DNA from 2 places in the Virgibacillus salarius genome. Region 2 is predicted to be linked to the other one. Evidence: a T-box and tRNA genes for the amino acid it is inferred to sense, from the RefSeq annotation. Region 2 holds a T-box; the other holds one or more tRNA genes.
The links. The T-box of region 2 lies ahead of alaS (alanine--tRNA ligase). A T-box ahead of a tRNA ligase gene usually reads a tRNA of that ligase, here a tRNA-Ala.
Positions count from the first base shown of each region.

Region 1: it has a tRNA-Ala gene. The T-box ahead of alaS (alanine--tRNA ligase) is inferred to sense a tRNA for this amino acid. The anticodon was not compared.

Region 1 covers NZ_BAAACY010000044.1:21,648-33,125, reverse strand. Annotated here, with positions in the region: gene ABDZ84_RS06675 (5'-nucleotidase C-terminal domain-containing protein) at 1-3,239, opposite strand, end outside; tRNA gene ABDZ84_RS06670 (tRNA-Ala) at 3,475-3,547, shown strand; gene ABDZ84_RS06665 (hypothetical protein) at 3,911-4,126, shown strand; gene ABDZ84_RS06660 (spore coat protein) at 4,572-4,967, shown strand; gene ABDZ84_RS06655 (ABC transporter permease) at 5,245-5,955, opposite strand; gene ABDZ84_RS06650 (ABC transporter ATP-binding protein) at 5,952-6,800, opposite strand; gene ABDZ84_RS06645 (LytTR family transcriptional regulator DNA-binding domain-containing protein) at 6,912-7,949, opposite strand; gene ABDZ84_RS06640 (glycosyltransferase family 2 protein) at 8,320-9,639, shown strand; gene ABDZ84_RS06635 (DegT/DnrJ/EryC1/StrS family aminotransferase) at 9,828-10,955, opposite strand; gene ABDZ84_RS06630 (nucleotide sugar dehydrogenase) at 10,955-11,478, opposite strand, start outside.
Region 2 covers NZ_BAAACY010000085.1:23,727-35,204, reverse strand. Annotated here, with positions in the region: gene recD2 (SF1B family DNA helicase RecD2) at 1-1,867, shown strand, start outside; gene ABDZ84_RS11225 (hypothetical protein) at 1,940-2,134, shown strand; gene ABDZ84_RS11220 (AI-2E family transporter) at 2,173-3,258, shown strand; gene ABDZ84_RS11215 (Tad domain-containing protein) at 4,484-5,047, shown strand; gene ABDZ84_RS11210 (hypothetical protein) at 5,224-6,018, shown strand; T-box leader at 6,332-6,534, shown strand; gene alaS (alanine--tRNA ligase) at 6,869-9,514, shown strand; gene ABDZ84_RS11200 (IreB family regulatory phosphoprotein) at 9,637-9,909, shown strand; gene ruvX (Holliday junction resolvase RuvX) at 9,906-10,319, shown strand; gene ABDZ84_RS11190 (DUF1292 domain-containing protein) at 10,332-10,619, shown strand; gene mltG (endolytic transglycosylase MltG) at 10,743-11,478, shown strand, end outside.

The DNA of each region.
Region 1 (11,478 bases), on a different contig from region 2:
AAATTATTTACTGTTAGTGTATATACTTCATCTCTGTCAATTTGGGTACCATCTGGTAAGGTTACTTTCACTACTTCATTTAATGTTGAATTCCATGTATAATGCAAGCCACTCACACTATAATCTGGTCCATACTGCGAAGAAATCTGTTCATTCAATATCGTGTAAATATCATCTCCGGTTACTTCAACAGTCATCAACGTATTCCCAAATGGCTGAATATTATATAAATCTCCCCATGTCACTTCACCAGCAAGAAGATCATCACGGATTCCTCCGCCATTCATCATTGCAAAGTCACTATCCATGGCCCAATTCATAGCATCAGCGAGTAAATTCCCTAATCCATGATCTCCATCAACAATGTAATCACCAGTTAAATCAGTGGCATTATATCCGATTACGTCATTCAAAATTGGCCCAATTTGATTTTGATACTTCTCCAATATCGCGGTAACATCTTCATCTGGCGTATATTTACTTTGATCAACAAATACTATCTCCGCCTCTTTTTGAATAATATCGCCAGTTTTACGATCGATTTCTAAATCAATATCAGCAAACGCCTTTCCATATTCTGAAGCTTGGACAATTAACTTATTATCTACCATACCATCAACAACTTGATGGTTATGAGCTGCAAGAATTACGTCCACAGCATCATCCACATTTCTGGCTAAATCAGCAGCCTCTCCTGTCGCACCGTCACCATCTTGCTCTGCTGGAATATGTGCGAGGATAACAATTGATTCGACTCCTTGTCGTTGCAACTCCGCAACCGCATCATTTACAGCAATCATCGGATCAGTAAATTCAATATCTTGGATTCCTTCAGGCATGACAATATTAGCTGTCTCCTCTGTCGTAACACCGATAAAGCCAATATCTACACCATCTACTTTTTCAATGTAGTATGGAGATAACATAGGATCACCACTTCCTTTATACACACAATTTGCACAAAGCAGTGGAAAATCCATACCGTCATATTCAGGAGTACCTTTTCCTTCAGGATGCTCTCCGCCATTTACCATTCTCAGCAGTTCCTCTGTTCCTTCATCGAACTCGTGATTTCCAACAGAGCCAACGTCAAACCCGATCGTCTCCATAACTTCAACGGTTGGTTCATCCTGTAATAAACCTGATACAGGTGAACTACCGCCTATCATATCACCTGCATGTACGACGAAAGAATTAGGGTGATCCTGCTCTCTTTCTTTAATAGCGGAAGTAACATAGTCGATCCTTCCATACATCTTTGATACGCCATCGCCATCAGGATCTAATTCATATTCCTGATCGATCTTCCCATGTAAATCATTAAATCCAAGTAACTGTACTTGTAAATTTTCATCTACTCGGTCCCCAGCAGGAGTATATCCATAGGATTCTGCCTCTTCAGGACTTGCAAAAAATACACGTTTTTCAACTGGTACATCTGCCCAATTATCTGGTACAACATACTCCTTTGTATCCGAATTACCTACATATCGTTGGAAGCCTTTCTGATCATCATTTGCTCGAAAAACAAACGGCAATTCCAATAAAGGTTTTTCTGGATTCCAAATACCAAGCCCGTTATCCTTTGCATCCTTTACAGCAGCCTGATATTCTGGATAAACCTCTTCATTAAATGGTGCAATAAAATACGTTGAAGCGAAACCCTGTTCAACCATTTCTAAATTAATATTCATTCCATCTTCTTTGCGAATAACCTCTGCTAATAATCTCCCATAATCGTCTGTTGGTGTGTCGCCAAGCCGAATGATTACCTCATCACCTGGCTGGATTAAATCATTCATATAAGCAGTCGCAGCATCCCCATGAAATTTTTGATTTTCATTTATCTCATCTCTAGCTGGGTCATCATTATGGGCTACATAGGTTTCCGGTGTATCCATATTAACAAATCTAACTCTTGTTTCACCTAATACTGGATTAGCAATACGAATAGTATCCCCATCTGTTACACGCTCAACTGTCGTTTCATACTCGCCTGCAGCAGATGGTGGATCAGGTTGTTCTGCAGCTAGTTGAAAATCACTTTGCTCCGTTGGAATCAATTGATAGCTGTTATATTGACTGACGATTCCTGTCACGTCATACCACTTCTCTTCAGCTATTTGAGTGACATCTAATGCATTTTCCATGACGCGTAAAGTTGTTCCATTAAAATCTCCATCAATAAAGGAGATATTATATCCTCCACCAGCCGGACTCTCTGGAATACTTGAAAGAAAGCCATTCACACGTACAAGCTCACCTTCAAGCGATTCTGCAGTAGTTTCATTTTGTAATGCTTCTAAGCTTACTTCTTGAATCTCAGGTAGTTGCTGATCTGTTCCCAATACTTCTACACTGGAAGGAACGATCTCTTTTAGCCCATTGTAAGAATCTAACTGGCCAACAACCTTGATTAGATCCCCCTTATTTACATCTGGTAATTCACCTTGTTCAAAAGAGAATAGATTAATGCCGCCAGTATCATCCTGAATGTATGTTGTAAATTGAGTACCATTACTAATAGCATCATTATTTACTGTAACAATTCCTTCTACAGTTACAGCTGTTCTATCATTAAGCTGCCTAGCTTCATCAATGGTAATTAAATCAGGATTCTCTGGATCAGGTTCACCTGGTTCACCCGGATCAACGCCATCTACGGTATGATCACCGAGATATGCAAATGTATCCTTGTCATAATTGGTCCACTGTCCCTCGTCATAGTTGGAAACAGGAGCAATAACGGATGAATTCCTTACTAGTGTTACATCCTTCGCAAAATTACGATCATCCCCAATTATACCAATAACATCCAAATTACTAGCATTTTGTTGCAAAGCAATGGAATCGTTCCCATTGAAATTAATTACATTACCATTTGTTTGATCTGCCACCTCTAATACTGCCTCATCTGCATTTGGATGAGCAATTACATATGCATCGTCATATGCCAACGTACCATCCAATGTCATTGTTTGACTAGGCTCATTAGCACCATTACTATAAAGCGCCAATTGATAGCCTGACAAATCCACTTCTTCCCCTGTACCATTATAAATTTCAATGGCCTTATTATAGGAGCTACCTTCGATATACTCTGATATAAACAACTCTTCCGTTGTTTCTCCGTCGTCTGTCGCGGCCACAGATGTACTTAATACTGGTGAAAAATTCATTAAAATCAACGTAAAAATAAGAACCAAATAAAAAGACTGTTTCACCCGTAATTTTCGCATCTTCTCCCTCCTTAAGGATAAATAATTTATTGTCATGTATTACGTTGACATGACACACTTTTACTATCGCATAACAAACATTGATAATCTATAATAAATTAGTAAATTTTTGGTAAATTCAAAACTATATTACTATTAATTCTCTAAAATAGTAAATAAGTACCATGAACACAGATTAACTGATGTTGATGGACTTGCAAAAACAACCATACTTATCTATAATCAATTTATGTACGGGGCATTAGCTCAGCTGGGAGAGCGCTTCGCTGGCAGCGAAGAGGTCAGCGGTTCGAGCCCGCTATGCTCCATTAATTTAATCATGATCCACATATAAAAAATACAAACTTAGCCAATTGGTGGATAAGTTTGTATTTTTCTTTATTTAGATACTATGCTACTTATGTGATTTAACAAACATAATACATCTGACATGCTCCTCTATTAGAGAACTGTACCTGCTTATTGTTTGCATTCCATAATCTTTCATTATCCATACAAACGCCCACCTGACTTAGCTTTCCTTATACAAGCACAGTTTTTGGGATATTCACTTTACAAATAGATAATTACATCCAGAACCCTTAGCTATATATATTAAATAGACTACTATCCTTAACACGATTACCCTTTCTAAGAATATACTATATAAAAATCGTATGGAGGTGATTGGATTGAGTAAAAACAGTGAAAAAAACAGTAATAATGCCCCAGGTCAAATTGTAGATTTCCTTTTAGATGCTACACTAAAAAAACATGGGGCATCGTTAAAGACAAAAGAATTAGATGAAAAGGATAAAGAAATGGTCAGAAATATGGTTAATCAATTAAGAAAAAATGTGGAAGAATTTACGCAAGAAAATAAAGATACCAATGAAAACAAGGAATAATAGTTATTAAACTATATTGGATACTAGACAAATAAACTATTTATAAAATTAACTTCCTTCCTATATATGGTATAGCATGCATAATGAAGCCTGGTAAATCAATGGATATGTACCGGGCTTCACCTCTTTCTGAGAAAAATATCTATCTATAGCAATAAATAGGTAGTATATCTTAGTACAATCACCCTTCCTATTTCCACTCTTAATCATAAAATATTCTAAACGAGAAGAAGGAGGAAATAATAGTATGCCTAGATCAAGAGCATTTGATGATGTAAGAGACCATAGGAGAAAATGCGATTGCCATCGATTTAAGGATATCTGTGATAGCTGCGATAGACGCGATAAACACCATCATTGCGATCGTGACAGATTCGATGATCGTTTTGATTCATGTGACAAGAGCTGTGGCGATGACAAAAAATGGAGAGCACTAGACACTTCCATGTGTCACCCATTTGATAAAGATTCCACGGTGGATCAGGAGGCAAGTGGAGAATTAAATAATGTGCAAAAGTCTCTCGAATCCATTATTATTAAGGATTCCTGTGATGTAGAGGTATCCTCATCAGATATCCAAGCTGCACTTAATCTCCAAGTTGCGCTTCAGGTAGCAATTGCTATCGTAATTAGCATTTCGATTGCAGATGGTCATAAAGCAGACGAAATAACTCAAGATCTGTTCGCAAAATTAAAATCTAGCCAAATTAACAAACAGCAAGTTTATATTGAAAACTCACGCGGAGTAGAAGTATCCACAACGGATACTGATATTGCTATTAACATCCAAGTTCTATTACAAGTATTGATTGCATTAGTAATTAGATTAGATATTTTATAGTTCTAATAAAAAATATATCACTCCTACAGAAACAAAGGCTATCCCAAATGTCTACGAAGCATTTGGGGTAGCTTTTTTTGTCACGGTAAAATGGCAATTTATAATTTTTTCACTTCGATTCCTGTAACTTATCGTACATAAGAAACCTAGAATCATACCGGAGAAATTCGCTTTCAACGAAATTACATCCTTCTTCACCTAAATCAATAAAGCTTGCACTTCAATTTACACAAATAACTCTAATACCAAGCATTCAAAATAATGTTTATCAGTCTTGCTATCCAGCAGTCTCCTTCTTTTTATAAAACCAGGTCGTTAACAGCCAAATTCCTATTCCCCATACCAAAATGATAGCTAAATAACCCCAAATATCTTCGATACCTGCCCCAAGCTGCACTTCTTTTGCCAATTCTGCCAGTTGAACATTTGGTAAGTATTCAATAAAGGACAGAATTGGATAAGTATTGATTAATGTTTGTAACAACGTACTAAAACCGAATAAAAAGATAATTGGTAACGTAATGACAGATGCTTCTACAACTGATTTCGTTAATAATCCCATTAGTGTACCAAGACCAATATAAAAAACAGATGAGATTATCAGTGCAATAGCAATGAGACTTATACTTGATGGCTCATAATCTATTAATCTTGCTGATAGTATGATGGTTAGAAGTGTCAATAAAAAAGTAACTAAGCTCTTACCACCAAATATCTCTAGAATAGTTGCGGGAGAAAGCATTAAACCACGCAAGGTATTTTTTTCTTTTTCTTCAGCAATAATGGCACTTTGCACAAATACTCCGATTGTAGAGAACGAAAGATTAATAACTAGATAAATCATATCTATAGAAAGCTCATCCATTCTCGAATATAGCACAGCAATTAATAGTGGCATTAGCATTGAGGAAGTAATAAACATATTCTTCGATAAATCCTTTAAATCCTTTAGAAAGATAGCGTACATTCTTTTCATTGAAAAAGTCATACCAGTTTCCTCCCTGTTAGTTCTACAAATATATCTCCAAGTGTTGGTTCATTGGAATGAATAGAGACTACTTGATCTGATGCAAAATAATCGTATATGTCCTTTGCTCCTTCTGGACCAGCTGGTACATTAATTTCTCTACCATCTTTTAGTTCAATGCATACGGAAGCTTCCGCAAATTGCCTACGAAGCTTTTTCGGTTGATCTAGCAACTGAATTCTTCCTTGATGAAGAAATGCTACACGGTCACAAATGTTTTCAGCTTCATTCATATCATGCGTTGTTAAAAAAATCGTTGTCCCCTCCTTGTTCAGTTCACGTAATCCTTGATGAATAAGTGCTGAATTGGCAGGGTCTAGAGCAGACGTCGGTTCGTCAAGAAATAAAAGCGCTGGCTTGTGCAGTAATGCCCTTGCCAAAATGACGCGTTGAAACATCCCCTTTGACAACTTAGCTACCTGCTTTTTTCGTTCTTCAGAGAGACTTACCATTTCCAATACCTCTCCAATCCGTTTCGTTGAAACTTGATACAGCTGACAATATAGATTTAAATTATCCTCAATAGATAATCGACTATATAGCCCACTATTATCTGTAATTACTCCAAATTCACGTCGGTACTGTGGTTTATTTAAAGATGATGCTGGTTTTCCAAAAACCGTGGCCTCTCCAGATGTTTGTAATAATTGGCCAGTTAAAATTTTAATAGTGGTCGTTTTCCCAGCTCCACTTGGCCCCAAAAATCCAAACGTTTTTCCTTTTTCCACCGTAAAATTTACATCTTCTAATGCAGCTTGATTGCCATAAATCTTAGCAAGTGATTTTACCTGTATAATATGTTCCATTCATTTTCCTCCTATGCTGATAACTGTTTCGTGTAACCTCAGCATAGGAAAAAATCTGCAATTTAGCAGTATTTTTACCGTGAATGGAGCCATTGAATGGATGAATGGAGTCTATTTCATTCCTAACATATCCTTCAATTGTGCCATTTTTGATTTGGACAATGGAATGGAGGTCTTTTCTTTATTATTTAGAATTAAACTATAACTATTACGTGTCCATGTTATGACTTCACGTACCTTTTGCAAATTAACTATATAAGAGCGATGGCAGCGAAAGAATCCAAAATGCTCCAAGCGGCTTTCCAATTCATTTAATGTAGATGCACTAGTGAAGAGATTACCATTACTGTATATGTGAGATTGTCCATCATTACTTTCAATATAATCAATCTCAGGAGGATCAAATAGCACGATTTTGTCATTTACTTTCGTTGGTATTTTATTTAACTGAAAAGGCTGTACTTCTGCTTCAAGCATTGGATCGTCTAATATCGAATCACTTTCTCCTTTCTCTGTAGGAATTTGTTGTAAACCTGATTCATCTATACGAAGAACTTGATCAGCAATAGTTAGCGCACTTTCCAAATTACCAGTTAGTATAAGAACACCCTTCCCTTCATGCTGCAATCTTCTCGTAATAGCAATAAATACTTGTCTTGTTTCAACATCGACGTTTAAATCTGGTTCTTCAAAAATATATAACTCAGCATGCTGAAGCAATTGTTTTCCAAAACGGACGCGCTGTTTTTCAGAATACGTTAGCGTTTTTATTTTTTGGTTTTGTTTATCTTGCAGCTGCGTGATACGCAAAAGTTGATCAATCGTTTGATTACTATCGTAAATTGCTCGATAGAATGAGAAATAGTCTCTTACTTTTAATCTGTCATATATCCCGTCCTCATAGAAGGCTAGGACCACTCCTGATAAAAATAGATTTCTATTTTCCATTATTGTAACGCCATTGATACGAATTTCCCCCTTCGATGCCAGCGTTTTACCAGAAATTATTTCTAACAGCACTTTTCTTATATTTAATGTGGAATAAACAGCAGTAATATCTCCTTTCTCTATAGTAAGATTAAATATCGGAAATATGATAGAATCTTTTGTTCGCTTTTCTAGACTATGTATTACTAATAGGCCTGCCATTCGATTTCTCCTTACGTTCTGTATTTTCGTTTATCCTTTTAGTAGTAGTATTAGTTTACTAGATTATGGCATTATACTCTATATTCTTTTCCCCATGACAAATAACAATAGATCATTAATCAGCCACTCGCTAAAACTTAATAACTTTAAAAGTTAATTGATTACTAGGACTTACAGAAATAATAATGACTATTAAATCCGCCAACGTCTTTATTTAGTTTTACCTCTTTGCTAAAAGTAATTTTGTTACTTCTATCCTAAATTAAGCCATGCACTTAAGCGACTTAAAAAGCATATACTATATAGATTTTCTGTATATGGCACCTACACTATTCGATTTTTTAATACTATGCAAAGGTGGCGGTCTATAATGTTGAAAGATATATCAGCCATTATCATCTTTCCTTTCAATCAAAAAGTATTCTATAAAATGATAGCTTCTTTACGTGCTCTTCATAAGAGAATAAATTCTGTTATTGTATTTCAAGAAGAAAATGTAGTTTTAGATAGTAGTCAGTTTAGTGATTGGTCTATCCATTTTGATTTTGTTCCTATTAAGAATGACTTAGAAAAAGAACTAAATAATGTGATAGATCAGATGATTACCCCCTATGCTTTATTTCTAAGTCACACACATTGTCTATCTCCACATATCTCCTCAGAAAAGCTTCAGCTTAAACAACCAAAGACAGTGTTAGCAACGTGCTGCCATGACCATCATAGTATTATTTATCTGCCACTTTTCGTATCGACTGCGTATATTAAAAAAATAGGTGGGTTCTCCAACGTTAAAACTCCATTTAAAGAAGCCTTTTTGCCTGCTTGGATTGCGAATATAGATAAATCATGTCAAGTTAACAAAGAAGGTTTGATTAAGCAAGCATGGCAAACAGTCACCTCTACAAATAAGGAAAAACAATTAATGATAGAAAAATACCAATTAGAAAAAAATAAACGAAGTTCTCCTTCTCTTACTGTATTAATCTCAAATTATAATATGGAAAAATATGTAGAAACCGCCGTTGCTTCATGCACTTTACAAATAGAACCATTTGATCAAATACTAATCATCGATGATGGCTCTACAGATAACTCCTTAAATAAACTATTACAATGGGATAATAGAGAACAGGTAAGATTATTTACCAAAAATAATGGAGGCAAGGCTAAAGCCTTAAATAAACTACTACCTTATGTTACATCTGAATTTATAGTAGAGCTTGATGCCGATGATTGGCTAGATCCTAATGCAGTATCCATTGTAAAAAAGTACTTATTAAAGCTCTCGAAGGAAACATCCGTGCTCTACGGTAATTTTAGGAGATGGAAACAAGTAAATGAAGACATACTTTTTAAAGGAATAAGTAAGGGGAAAAGCGTTGACGGAGAAGCTGAGTTGATGTCTTATTCCTTCCCTCTCGGACCGAGGATATATCGAACATCGATTTTAAAAAAAGTAGGTGGCTTTCCAGTAATCGATTTTGAAAGTGGAAGGCTGTATGAAGATGTAAGCATCTTATTGCAATTAGTAAAGCAATCTAAGCTACATTATCAGGATTTTACGATTTATAATATTAGAGAACACAAAGAAAGTATTACCAAAAATAACGGTAGCAAATGGAATGAGTTTATTAACAACATAATTCCTAGGATAAATAATAAAAGTCCTAAAATAAATGAAAAGGATTGAATAAGTATTACGTATATATAGCCGACTATAGCTTCTTCACTACTTGTTATTGTAAATTATAAATGATTAACTAATCAAAAAAATCATTAGAGCTTATTAATAGTCCTAAGAAAGCAAAGCATAAAAACGCCCATAAGACTAGTTCATTACTCCTCTACAATTATGGGCGTAATTAGTTTATCTATGGCTTATAGACCGCTATTTAAAAAGTTTAAAACCTTTTCAATCACATACTCTTGTTTTTGAATAGATAGCATTGGATATATAGGCAACGCAAGTATTCTATTAGCTACTTTTTCTGCTATCGGGAAATCCCCTTCTTTATATTCGAGATAATGAAAAGCCTGCTGCAAATGTAGAGGAATTGGATAATAAATAGCAGAGGCAATTCCATAATTTCTTAATTCTAGTGCAAGTTCGTCTCTTTTATCTAATTCAATACAATACTGATGGAAAGTATGCGCTTTGTTATTTGGTATTACTGGGCTTTTCACAAATTCCTTAAAGTTATCTGTATACCGCCTTGCAACCTCCCTTCGCTGATGCAGGAAAATATCTAAATAAGATAATTTAATTAATAAAATAGCAGCTTGAAATTCATCAAGCCTACTGTTCATACCAATTGATGAATGATAATATTTTTCCTTACTACCATGATTTCTGAGTTTACAAATTTGTTCATAAACCTTTTTTTGATTCGTAGTTATCATTCCTGCGTCACCAAATGCCCCGAGATTTTTTGAAGGAAAAAAAGAGAAGCAAGCAATATCTCCAATCGATCCTACTCTTTTTCTATCATCTTCTGCTCCAATTGCCTGACAAGCATCTTCAATCACCTTCAAGTTATATTTTTTAGCTATATCTATGATTTCTTTCATTCTAGCAATTTGACCATATAAATGTACTACAAGAATGGCTTTTGTTTTTTCCGTAATTTGTTCTTCAATTTTTGCAGGATCTATATTATATGTTTCTTCTTCAATATCTACAAAAACAGGAGTAGCACCGACTTGTGCGATGGCTTCACCAGTAGCAAAGAAAGTAAACGGAGTAGTAATTACTTCATCTCCGTCCCCAACATTTAAAGCTTTAAGGGACAATTCTAAAGCATCAGTGCCATTTGCTACTCCGGCACCATACGATGCTCCTACATATTTCGCTATTGCCTTTTCTAATTTCTCTCCTTTTTCTCCTAGTATATACTCACCGCTATCTAAGACATCACCTAACGTCTCGATAATTGGACTTCTTATTAGATATAATTCTTCTTTTAAATCTACCATTGGAATAGGGGTTAATTTGTTATTGTTAAACATCATAACTCCTCCTTTGGCTTTTCATTACCTATACTCCTATAAGTAATCCCCAGACTACTGATCTCATTTTTATTTAGTTTATTTCGGCCATCTAAAACTAGCATACAATTTTTGAACTCTTCAAAACTTAAATCAGTATAAGCATCATGAAAAGCTTGAAGGATTACAACATCAATTTCAGAAACAAATTTATCCTGTAAAGATAAAGGCGAAGCTCCATATGATTTAATTTCTTCATTCGTAAATAAAGGATCATTTACAAATACATTTGATCGCATATTCGTTAGTTGGTCCATTAAAAGTAATGTTGTAGACTTAGTTGGTTCCTTTACATTTTCTCTATACGATAATCCTAGAATGAGAATATTTTTGTCTGTTAAGCTTCCAAGTTCCTTTTCAATCTTAGCAATAGCATAATTAGCCATACGATCATTAATTGTCCTTGCCAACCGTGTCATTCCTTGTTTCAAACCTTTATTAATAAAAAAATATGGATATATTGGAATACAATGTCCTCCAACAC
Region 2 (11,478 bases):
TTTGCGGACTGCGCTTCAAGAGAATCAAGGATTTGAACATGTTGCTGTCTATTTAGCTAATTATCATATTGGTCTGAAAATGGCACAAAAAATATATCAGAATTATAAGGATGAAGCTATCCATTTGATTGAGGAGGATCCTTATCAGTTTGTATTTGATATTGAGGGATTTGGGTTTCGGACAGCGGATGAAATAGCAAACCAAATGGGACTTTCTACGTCGCATCCGAATCGAATTGGAGCAGGGTGTATTTATGTGTTACAACGATCTGTTCAAGATGGCCATGTGTTTTTGCCTATGGATAAGTGTATAAATTTGGTAATGGAGCTGCTAGCAACAATAGACCTTTCTGAAGTTATTATTACAGAACGCTTAACAGAATTGAATCGTGATAAAACGATTATTATTCAGGATGGTCATGTCTATCTACCTTCTTTGTATTATGCAGAAGATGGATTTAGTACACATATTAAAAGAATTCTAACAAAGCCAATTGAACATCAAACCCCGATGGCTGAATTAATGAAGATAATCGGTGACATCGAGGAGTCCGAAGTTCTATCGTACGGAAAAGAGCAATTCACTGCGATTAATCAGTCGATTCATTCAAAACTCATGATCTTAACAGGTGGTCCTGGTACGGGAAAGACTACTGTAGTGAAAGGAATATTAAATGCGTACGCTACGATTCATCAATTATCCCTAAACCCGAAAGATTATGATAATGAGCATGAATTCCCGTTTATTTTAACTGCTCCTACTGGAAGAGCAGCGAAACGATTAACAGAATCTGCCGGCCTTCCTGCACAAACCATTCATCGATTACTAGGTTGGGATGGTAATAGTGGTTTTGATAAAAATGAACATGAACCATTAGCTGGTAGATTTTTAATTATTGATGAATTTTCAATGGTCGATAGTTGGTTAGCTAATCATCTATTTAAGGCTATTCCTGATGATATGCAAGTATTAATTGTTGGAGATGAGGATCAGTTACCATCTGTAGGACCTGGTCAGGTGTTATCAGATTTACTTGGAAGTGATTGCATACCGTTTGTACGTCTTACAGAAGTTTATCGTCAAAAAGAAGGTTCGAGAATTATTCAAATTGCTCATGAGATTAAAAATGACGCTCCAGTTCAATTACAAAATGATCAAGACTTTAGCTTTATTCCTTGTAATGAGCTGCAAATGGTGGATGTGATTACGAAAATATTTACAAAAGCTATGGATAAGGGGTTTGATGTTCGAGATGTACAAGTGTTAGCTCCTATGTATCGATCGGAAGCTGGTATCACGAAAATAAATCAAGCTTTACAGCAAATCATCAATCCGAAGACAGAGCAAAAAAGAGAAGTGAAAACACAGGATGCTGTGTATCGTAAGGGTGATAAGGTTATTCAGCTGGTAAATCAACCTGAAGACGGTGTTTATAATGGAGATATAGGTGAAGTAGTTGCGATTTTTCGAGAAGAAGAAAATACTGAAAATGTGGAGCAGCTTGTTATTGCTTATGATGATAAAGAAGTCGTCTATGAGCCGAAGGATTACCGAAATATCATGCATGCTTACTGTATTTCTATACATAAATCACAAGGTAGTGAATTTCCAATTGTCATATTACCTGTAGTCAGAACCTATCATCGGATGCTAAAAAAGAACCTTCTTTATACTGCAATTACGAGAAGCAAACAATCATTAATTATTTGTGGAGAACAGCAGGCGTTTGTAAAAGGAGTAACAACAGTTGATACAAATCAGCGCTATACCAGCCTAAAGGAGAGTCTTATCGCTAAATTAGACAGCAAAGTGATTGAACCTGAAGTGGAGGATGAGGACCAGCTTTCACCATACGATTTCATGTGACAAAACGTATATTTTTGGTTAATTTGGGTTAGCATGAGAGTAAGATTTGAGACAGAAGGAGCTCTATAGATAATGCGATGCCCAAATTGCCGTGGTAAGGATATTGGAAAGATAGGCACACAACAGTTTTATTGCTGGAATTGCTTTATTGAAATGTCAGTAATCAATGATAAATTAACTGTCCATCAGGTTGAGGCAGATGGATCGTTAAGTTCACTTAACGATCTATTCAGTGAAGACGAAAGAACGATCTATGAAAATCCTTAACTATGCTGATAATTACTTCAGTAGGATGAAGTGTCATCATGTTTAAAAACAATAAGCGTTTGAACTTCCTTTACTGGTTATTGATTGGCATTTTTCTATTCCTTTTCATTTTCTTACTGATAAAACTGTTTCCATTTTACAAAACAGTTTTTTTATTTCTATGGCATCTCTTAGCTCCATTTCTTATTTCCTGTCTTATAGCGTATTTATTATATCCAGTGGTAAATAAACTCCATAGCTATAATATTCCAAGGGGAATAGCTGTTTTACTCATCTATTTGTTATTTTTTGGAGGTACCGCATATTTAATCTATCGTGTCTACCCGATGATCGTCACGCAAGTTAGAGAGCTTAATGAACAACTGCCTCAATTCATTAATATGTATGAAAAACTGATATACCAAATGTACGAATATACATCATTTTTACCAGAAACCGTTCATGATAAATTTGATCACTTAATCGCGAGGGTAGAAAATGGCTTGGATCGATTACTCGCAAGACTTGTAAACGGATTTACAAAAGTATTCGATTTTATTATTTTTATTACGGTTATTCCTGTATTAGTGTTTTACTTTTTAAAGGATTATGACAAAATTAAGGCTTATTTTAAGCGGTTTATACCAAAGAAATATCGTAGTCAATCAAGTAAAATGGTCCATGCTATTGATGAAACGTTAGGTGATTACATTCGTGGTCAATTACTCGTCTGCCTATTTGTAAGCCTAACCTCACTTATTATTTTTAAGCTACTTGGAATGGATTTTGCTTTGCTACTTGCTATTCTTATGGGGATTACAAATCTAATCCCATATTTTGGCCCAATTATTGGAGCAGCACCTGCTGTAGCGATTGCCCTTACAGTCTCAGGGAAATTAGTTATATTTGTAATAGTAGCTGTATTTATTATTCAATTAATTGAGAGTAACCTATTGTCCCCATACATTGTTGGAAAAAGTATTAATATACACCCAATAGCAATCATCTTTGCTTTATTACTGGGTGGACAGCTTTTTGGAATTGTTGGCATGATTATAGCTGTACCAACGATGACGATTGCAAAAGTAATTATTAAGCATGTCATTCACTGGAGACAATTTCGTAGCAAGGAGCAAGAGGGGTAATTTGGAGTAGTATTTTAACCTGCATATAACTGAAGTCCCCCACTTCAAGAAACAAAGTGAAACCAATATGGGTAAGTGGGGATCGACTGCCAGTAAATGTCCGATTGGTTTGACTAACAATCAGTGGGAGAAAAACCAAATCCCTACTTATTGAATTTTCACTTTATAAGCAGGGATTCCTAAAAAACGTATCATTTTTAGTTTAGCAAGCTAGAAATGGTACGTTTTGTTGTGGGTAAAAAAGAGAAATTATATCGAAAACATTATCGAAATGCAACTCGTACTGCTAAATGGAAAAAACGATTATAAATACCTAGTATAAAAATGAGATAACTTATTTGCTTCATTTAATAGGTTAAAAGTACGAGAAAAATATTTAGAATTCAAGATGTTTAATGATTTCATGAAATAAGTAACAAAAATGCTAACTTTAGAACCGTTTTGTATATAGACACAAAATTGACATGATCAAACAAAGTATGAAAAGATGGAATAAAGTCCCAGATAAAGAATAGGTCTAAGAATGCTGGAGTCAAAGCGTAAAGCAATTATTTTATTTCTTATCGCACTAGTATTAGCAGTAGTATCTGGTCTTTAAAATGAAATTTCGAATCTGGCAAGTCTGGGTTATCAAAAGTTAATACAAATAACAACTTTATCTCAGTTAATCCTGCGTTTGTTTATTGTATTATTCGTTAATAGATTTTTTCAATTCTTCAACTTGTTTTACACTAATATTCTTTAACTCTTCATCTATTTCCTTTCGTTTCTTGTTAAATGAGTCTAATTGATTACTATTTATGATTTCTTCATTTTTTAAATCAATAGCGACTTTGGATAAGTTGTTAAACAATCGAGTGATTTTTCTATCCCTTTCATTTGTAACTTTGTGGATATCGAAGCTATTTGTAACTTCTTTTTAATTAGCATCACTTAAAGCTTTCAACCGAATTAATGGGGTTCTTATTACACAATCGGCTGCAAACGAATATGTAAAAGTATATTCTATTACCAAAAACGCTGGGAGTGCCAGAGATGCCGCGAATGATATATTAGCTACGACAGGGAGTTACTTACAAAAAAATTCGATAAGTAGTTCTGGAAATAAAGAATTTACTGCAAAGGTTAAAGTCAATATCCGGATGGTATTTTTACCTAAGGAAATATTCGGATATCATGTACCTTCCATTCCATATACAGCAAGTGCACATGGTAGGGTGATAGAATGAAGCAGTTTATCCAACAAGAAGAAGGGAACATAGCTTTATTCGTTTTAGGTATGTTAAGTATTATTATGATCCTGTTTTTGCTAGTAGTAAATATGGGAGGCGTTTTAGCCACGAAAGAAAAATCTAGTACGACGGTTCAACAAGCAAGCATGGCAGGATCTAGTATAATCTATGAGGAAGTACAGAAAATCATTGAAACGTATGAGTATGAGACGTTAGAAGGAGAGCTGCTTAGCTTCTTTGAAGATTTTGATGAAAATCTTCAAGAACGAACTGAGCAATTAGCAAGTAGAAATTATTATCGTGATTGGTCAGCAAATGAAATACATCTAGAAGCGTTGGACCAAGTAGTGAATGAAGCTTTACAACATGAAATGATAAGACCAAAACTGATAGAGTTACTCCAAGATGTAGATATTGAAAGTCAAGTGGTTGCAAAGGTTAAAGAGATTATTATTGATAACGGTGGCGTATTAGAAAATGCGAAATTAAAGATCAGTGAAGACCGTCTATTTGTAAGGGCAGCAAATGAAATAGAGGCAGTGTCCTATGATGGATAATTTAAAAGAGAATGTGTACCAAGAATCAGCTGGTCCAAAAATTGATTTTATTAACGTTGTGTGGGATTGGAGCACGGAGGTATCATTAGACCAACCATTCTAAATGGTATAGTTACGTATTATAACGAAATATTATCCAGTAGGGATCTGTTTTAATGAAGTAAAGAGGTGACAAATTGATTTTTATATTGTTAGTTATAATTTTATATAGTGTCCCGTTTATTTGGGTGCTTTGGTCATTTATAAACGTAAAAAATAATAAAAGGGAAAAGGTGAAATGGAAGTATCCTATCCTCCTTTTTCTGTTATTAATCTTGTTATCGATAATTGGAAATGTCTATCTATCTTCCACTTATACGATTCCTTTCTTGCAAACCTCGATGGAAAGTATGATCTGGCTAATCGTAGCAGCTGTGTTTTTAGGAATCATTGCCCTTATTAATGTATTTGTAACATTATCATTACGGAATAAAAATGTTTCTAAGCAATTTCATAATCCGAGAGTGATATGGAAATTAATTGGTGGGATGGCACTGTTTTTAGGATTCCTGTTTATTTGGTTTATGCCCTTTGGACAAAAGCTATCATATGTGATGGCTTTAGAGCAAGCAATGAATGCAACAGAAAATGCTAATGGTTCAGAAGAAATTACACTTTCACTAGTTAAATCAGAAAGTAATTGTCTTACAAAAAGAAATTGTTCGAATGAACAGTTTCACAATGTGATTTATGTGAAGAACAATATGGATGAGCCAAAAGAAATACAAATCAAGATACGCGCACTAGACAAGGATCAACAAGAATTAAAAGTTATTGACTCGAAGATCATGGAGGTCGGTGCGAATGAGTTACAAATGGTAAAAACGGAGGAAACCAATCAACAATCAAGTATATGGAATCAATATTCTTTTCAAACTGATGATAGGATGTATTATTTTCAACATCAATTTCGCTATAGGGAAATAGAATAAGCAATATATCTGTGTATTACATCAAGAGAAGGTGTAAGAAGTTTTTATGTCAGAAAAAAGCTGGAGAAGGTTCTATCTGTATTTAATGTTATTTATCTATATCATTTATGCACCTATATCAATTATTGAATGGCTCTCAGAATCAGGAGGTTTTCCTTTTACTGCAATTATAGTAGGTATAGCGCTGCCTTTATCCGAAAAATCACCTAGAGGGATTAAAGGAAATTTCAAAGAAAGATTCTGTCTCATAGGTATGCATCGGCGTTGACATTCCGCTCGATGTTTTTTATAATTACGCTAACAACTATACATGTAGAATACGTTGAAAGTTTTGAGTACATGACAATCGCTTTTAAGAGAAGGATTTCCGTTGGCTGAAAGAAATCCTAAGGTAGAATCATGGAAAGCTAAGCTGGAGTACGGTTAATTCCCGTCGGTGTCATACCGTTATAATGATAAAGTGATGAACAATAGTTCATAATTAGGGTGGTACCGCGATCAAATCTCGTCCCTGCAAATGCAGAGAAGGGATTTTTTTATTGTCTAGGTAATTGTAAAATTTGAACCTGTGGATAAAAATGGGCGTGTTGAGCTGTTCCAGCGGAGGCGACTTCACGAATTGCCCTAATCTAAGTTATCATCGGCTTGCATGTACACCGTGATTCCTTTATCTCCGTTGACTCGCTTCAGTTCGCTACGTTTCTAATCGGGCGCTTGCGCTTTTATTCTTTTCAGGAAATAAATAATCCATTTACTGCGCTCAGTTAGTCTTTCCTGACGAAAAAGTGATGTCAATGATTAATGACTTGATGTTCTATTCAACTATTTTTAGATTGGGAGGAAGTTTAAGATGAAACAATTATCATCAGCAGAAGTTAGGCAAATGTTTTTAGATTTCTTTAAAGAAAAAGGCCATCGTGTTGAGCCAAGTGCTTCTCTAGTTCCGAAGGATGATCCGACGCTACTATGGATCAACAGTGGTGTTGCAACATTAAAAAAATATTTTGATGGTCGGGTAATCCCTGATAATCCTCGAATCGTAAATGCCCAAAAATCAATTCGTACGAATGATATAGAAAATGTCGGTTTTACCGCAAGACATCATACGTTCTTTGAAATGCTCGGTAACTTTTCAATAGGTGACTACTTTAAAAAAGAAGCTATCGATTGGGCTTGGGAATTTCTAACGAGTGATCAATGGATTGGGTTTGATCAAGAACGTTTATCCGTTACAGTGCATCCAGAGGATGATGAGGCCTATGATATATGGTTAAAGAATATAGGTATTCCAAAGGAAAGAATTATTCGTTTAGAAGAGAATTTTTGGGATATTGGTGAAGGCCCAAGTGGACCGAATACAGAAATCTTTTATGATCGTGGCGAACACTATGGAAACGATCCAAGTGATCCTGAACTTTATCCTGGGGGAGAAAACGAAAGATACTTGGAAATATGGAACCTTGTCTTCTCCCAGTTTAATCATAATCCAGATGACACGTACACGCCTTTACCTAAAAAGAATATAGATACTGGTATGGGCTTAGAACGGATGGTATGTGTCATTCAAGACGCACCAACAAACTTTGAAACAGACCTATTTATGCCAATTATTAAAAAGACAGAAGAGTTAGCCTCTACAAAGTATGGAGCTAGTCAAGAAGGAGATACAGCTTTTAAAGTGATTGCTGATCATATTCGTACGGTTAGCTTTGCGGTAGGAGATGGTGCTGTTCCTTCGAATGAAGGAAGAGGTTATGTATTAAGAAGATTAATTAGAAGAGCTGTTCGATTTGCCAAAGAAATTGGTATTGAAAAGCCGTTCATGTATGAATTAGTAGATACGGTAGCAGACATTATGAAGGATTTCTACCATGAAGTAGTGAAGAAAAAAGAATTTATTAAAAATATGGTGAAAGTGGAAGAAGAGCGGTTTCATGAGACACTGCACGATGGCTTAGAAATATTAACAGCAATCTTGAACAGCGAAAAGGAGAAAGGAAGCACCTTATTCCCAGGAGTGGAAGTATTTCGCTTATATGATACCTATGGGTTCCCTAAAGAATTAACAGAGGAATATGTGGAAGCACAAGGTTTTACGATTGATGAAGAAGGTTTCCAACGAGAAATGGAAAAACAACGTGAGCGTGCACGTAACGCTCGACAAAAAGTTGATTCTATGCAAGTACAAGATGCTGTTTTCAGTGAGATTAATATCGATAGTGCGTTTGTAGGGTATACCCAAATGGAAGTAGATACTTCCATTGTGGCAATGATTGCTGGTAATGAACAGGTGGAAGTAGCAGAAGCAGGTGACGACATATATGTATTCCTAGAGCAAACACCATTCTATGCCGAAAGTGGCGGGCAAATTGCTGACAAAGGTTTCATTTCTACCGAGCAAGCTACTGCATATGTAAAAGACGTACAAAAATCGCCAATTGGGCAGCATATTCATCGTGTAAGCATTCAACAAGGTTCTTTACGTATAGGAGAAGCGGTTCATGCCATAGTTGAAAAGTCGGCTCGCTCTTTTATTGTCAAAAACCATACAGCAACTCATTTATTACATCAGGCATTAAAGGATGTGCTTGGTAGTCATGTTAATCAAGCTGGATCACTTGTTACGCATGAACGCCTCCGATTTGATTTCTCTCATTTTAATGCTGTAACCAAAGCTGAGCTACAACAAATTGAAGAAATTGTTAATACAAAGATATGGGAGGCAATGTCCCTAGTCATTACCAATGAAAATATTGAGGATGCTAAAAAAATGGGAGCAATGGCCTTATTCGGCGAGAAGTATGGCGATGTAGTTCGAGTAGTTAGAATTGGTGATTATAGTTTAGAGCTTTGTGGTGGCTGTCACGTTGTGAATACATCTGAAATTGGTCTATTCAAGATCGTTTCGGAAAGTGGAATCGGAGCTGGAACAAGAAGAATTGAGGCTGTTACTAGTAAAGAAGCCTATCAATATTTAGCAAATAAGGTAGGTCTATTACAGCAATCTGCTCAATTAGTTAAATCGAAAGAGGAAGCACTTCCAGAAAGAATAGAGGGCTTATTTCAGGATATTAAAGAGTTGCAGAAGGAAAAAGAATCACTTCGTGCAAAACTTGCAAATGTAGAAGCTTCTTCAATTTTAGATAATGTACAAAACATTGAAGGTATCTCTTTATTAAGTGAAAAAGTCGATGTAAATGATATGAATCAGTTGCGAAATATGCTGGATGACTTAAAACAAAAACTAGAATCTGGAATTATTCTATTAGCAATAGAGAATAACGGAAAGGTTCAATTAGCAGCAGGAGTTTCAAAAGACTTAATGGAACAAGGATTCCATGCAGGGAAATTAATTAAACAGGCTGCGCATGCTTGTGGCGGTGGCGGAGGAGGTCGTCCAGACATGGCCCAAGCAGGAGGTAAGGATCCATCCAAAATTGATCAAGCCTTAAATGCAGCTAAAGAATATATTTTAGAGCATATGAATAGCAACTAATTTGAATATCATCTAGTGAAAAAGATATAATTAATTCTATAATCATGTTAAGATAATAGAAGAAGCTTACATTCGGTTTAGCAGATGGCTTTACCAAATGATTCTAAGATCGAGGTGTCACGATGAGTTCAATTGATAAAACGATGAAATTTAATTTTTCGGAAGAGCCTTTTGACCAGGATATTAAGGAAATACTTTTCACAGTGCATGCAGCTTTAAAGGAAAAAGGGTATAATCCGATAAATCAGATTGTAGGTTACTTGCTTTCTGGTGATCCTGCTTATATTCCAAGGTACAATGACGCACGTAACTTAATTCGTAAAATCGAACGTGACGAAGTAATTGAAGAGCTTGTCAAGTTCTATTTAGAACAACAGCAAAAGGAAAATAAATGAAAGTAATGGGATTAGATGTAGGATCCAAAACAATAGGTGTTGCTGTTAGTGATGCCTTTGGTTGGACTGCACAAGGAATAAAAACAATCAAATGGAACGAAGAAGAGATTACCTCTGCCGATGAAGCATTAAAATCCATTATAGTAGAACATCAAGTTGGGAAAGCTATTGTTGGACTTCCGAAGAATATGAATGGTACGATCGGAGAGCGTGGAGAAGCATCTAAGCTCTACGCAGAGCATCTAGAAAAAGTCCACGGAATTGAAACAGTGCTATGGGATGAGCGTTTAACTACGATGGCTGCTGAAAGAGTTCTACTAGAAGCGGATATGAGTAGAAAGAAACGTAAGAAAGTCATTGATAAGATGGCAGCTGTAATGATTCTACAAAATTATTTAGACCAGAAATAAAGGAGTGAAAGAATGGCACTTGAGGAAAAGGAACGAATTATAATACCTGATGAAAATGGAGAAGAACATTTATTTGAAGTTCTGTTTACCTTTGATGTGGATGAGACAAGTCAATCCTATATCGCAGTTATTCCTGTAGAGCAATCAGAGGATGAGGAAGTCGAAGTTTATGCATTCCGTTACGAAGAAAAGGAAAAAGATGATGACGATTTATCGCTGTTTCCAATTGAATCTGATAAAGAATGGGAAATGGTTGAAGAAATGCTTCATACACTAGCAGATCAAGAAAATGAGGCATAGGGTTATCTCAAAAAATGAAAAGCTGATGTCGAAATACGGCATCAGCTTTTTGTTTTTTGCATAAAATTAATGGAATATAACATCGAATTTTAGTATAATATACCGGATGAGAGGGGGATAACTATGTCCAAAGAGAAAAAGAATGGTAATTTTAGGGACAACCTCATTGCTCGAAGCGAAGAAGCCAAGACAGTGCGTAAGATTGTGTCAATTATTATTATCGCATTACTTTTAATTTTGATTATTGGTGGCTTATCTGGTTTTTTGTACGTCAAGTCAGCCCTAAAACCAGTTGATCCAGATAGCAAGGAAGAGATAAAAGTAACAATTCCAATTGGTTCATCATCTTCAGAGATTGCTTCTTTATTAGAAGAAAAGGGGGTTATTAAAAATGCCCTTATATTTCGTTTTTACATAAAATTTAATAATGAATCAGATTTTCAAGCTGGAAAATACACATTCACGCCAGATATGGAATTAGATGAAATAATTGAATCACTGAAAAATGGAAAGATTATGGCTGAAGCAGTTCATACAATTACCATTCCAGAAGGAAAAACCATTGAGCAAATGGCAGGAATCTTTGCAAAGAAAATGAGTTTTTCGAAAGAAGATTTTTTGAAGAAAGTAGACGACAAAGATTATATTAGTCAGTTAATCAAAAGATATCCATCTATATTGTCAGAGGAAATTCTAAATACTGAGATTCGTCATCCATTAGAAGGGTATTTATTTGCATCAACATATGATTTCTATGAAGAGAAGCCAAGCGTAGAAGCAGTTATCAATGAAATGTTGAAGAAAACAGATGCTGTGTTATCCGATTATTTAAACGAAATTAGTGAAACTGATTATTCGG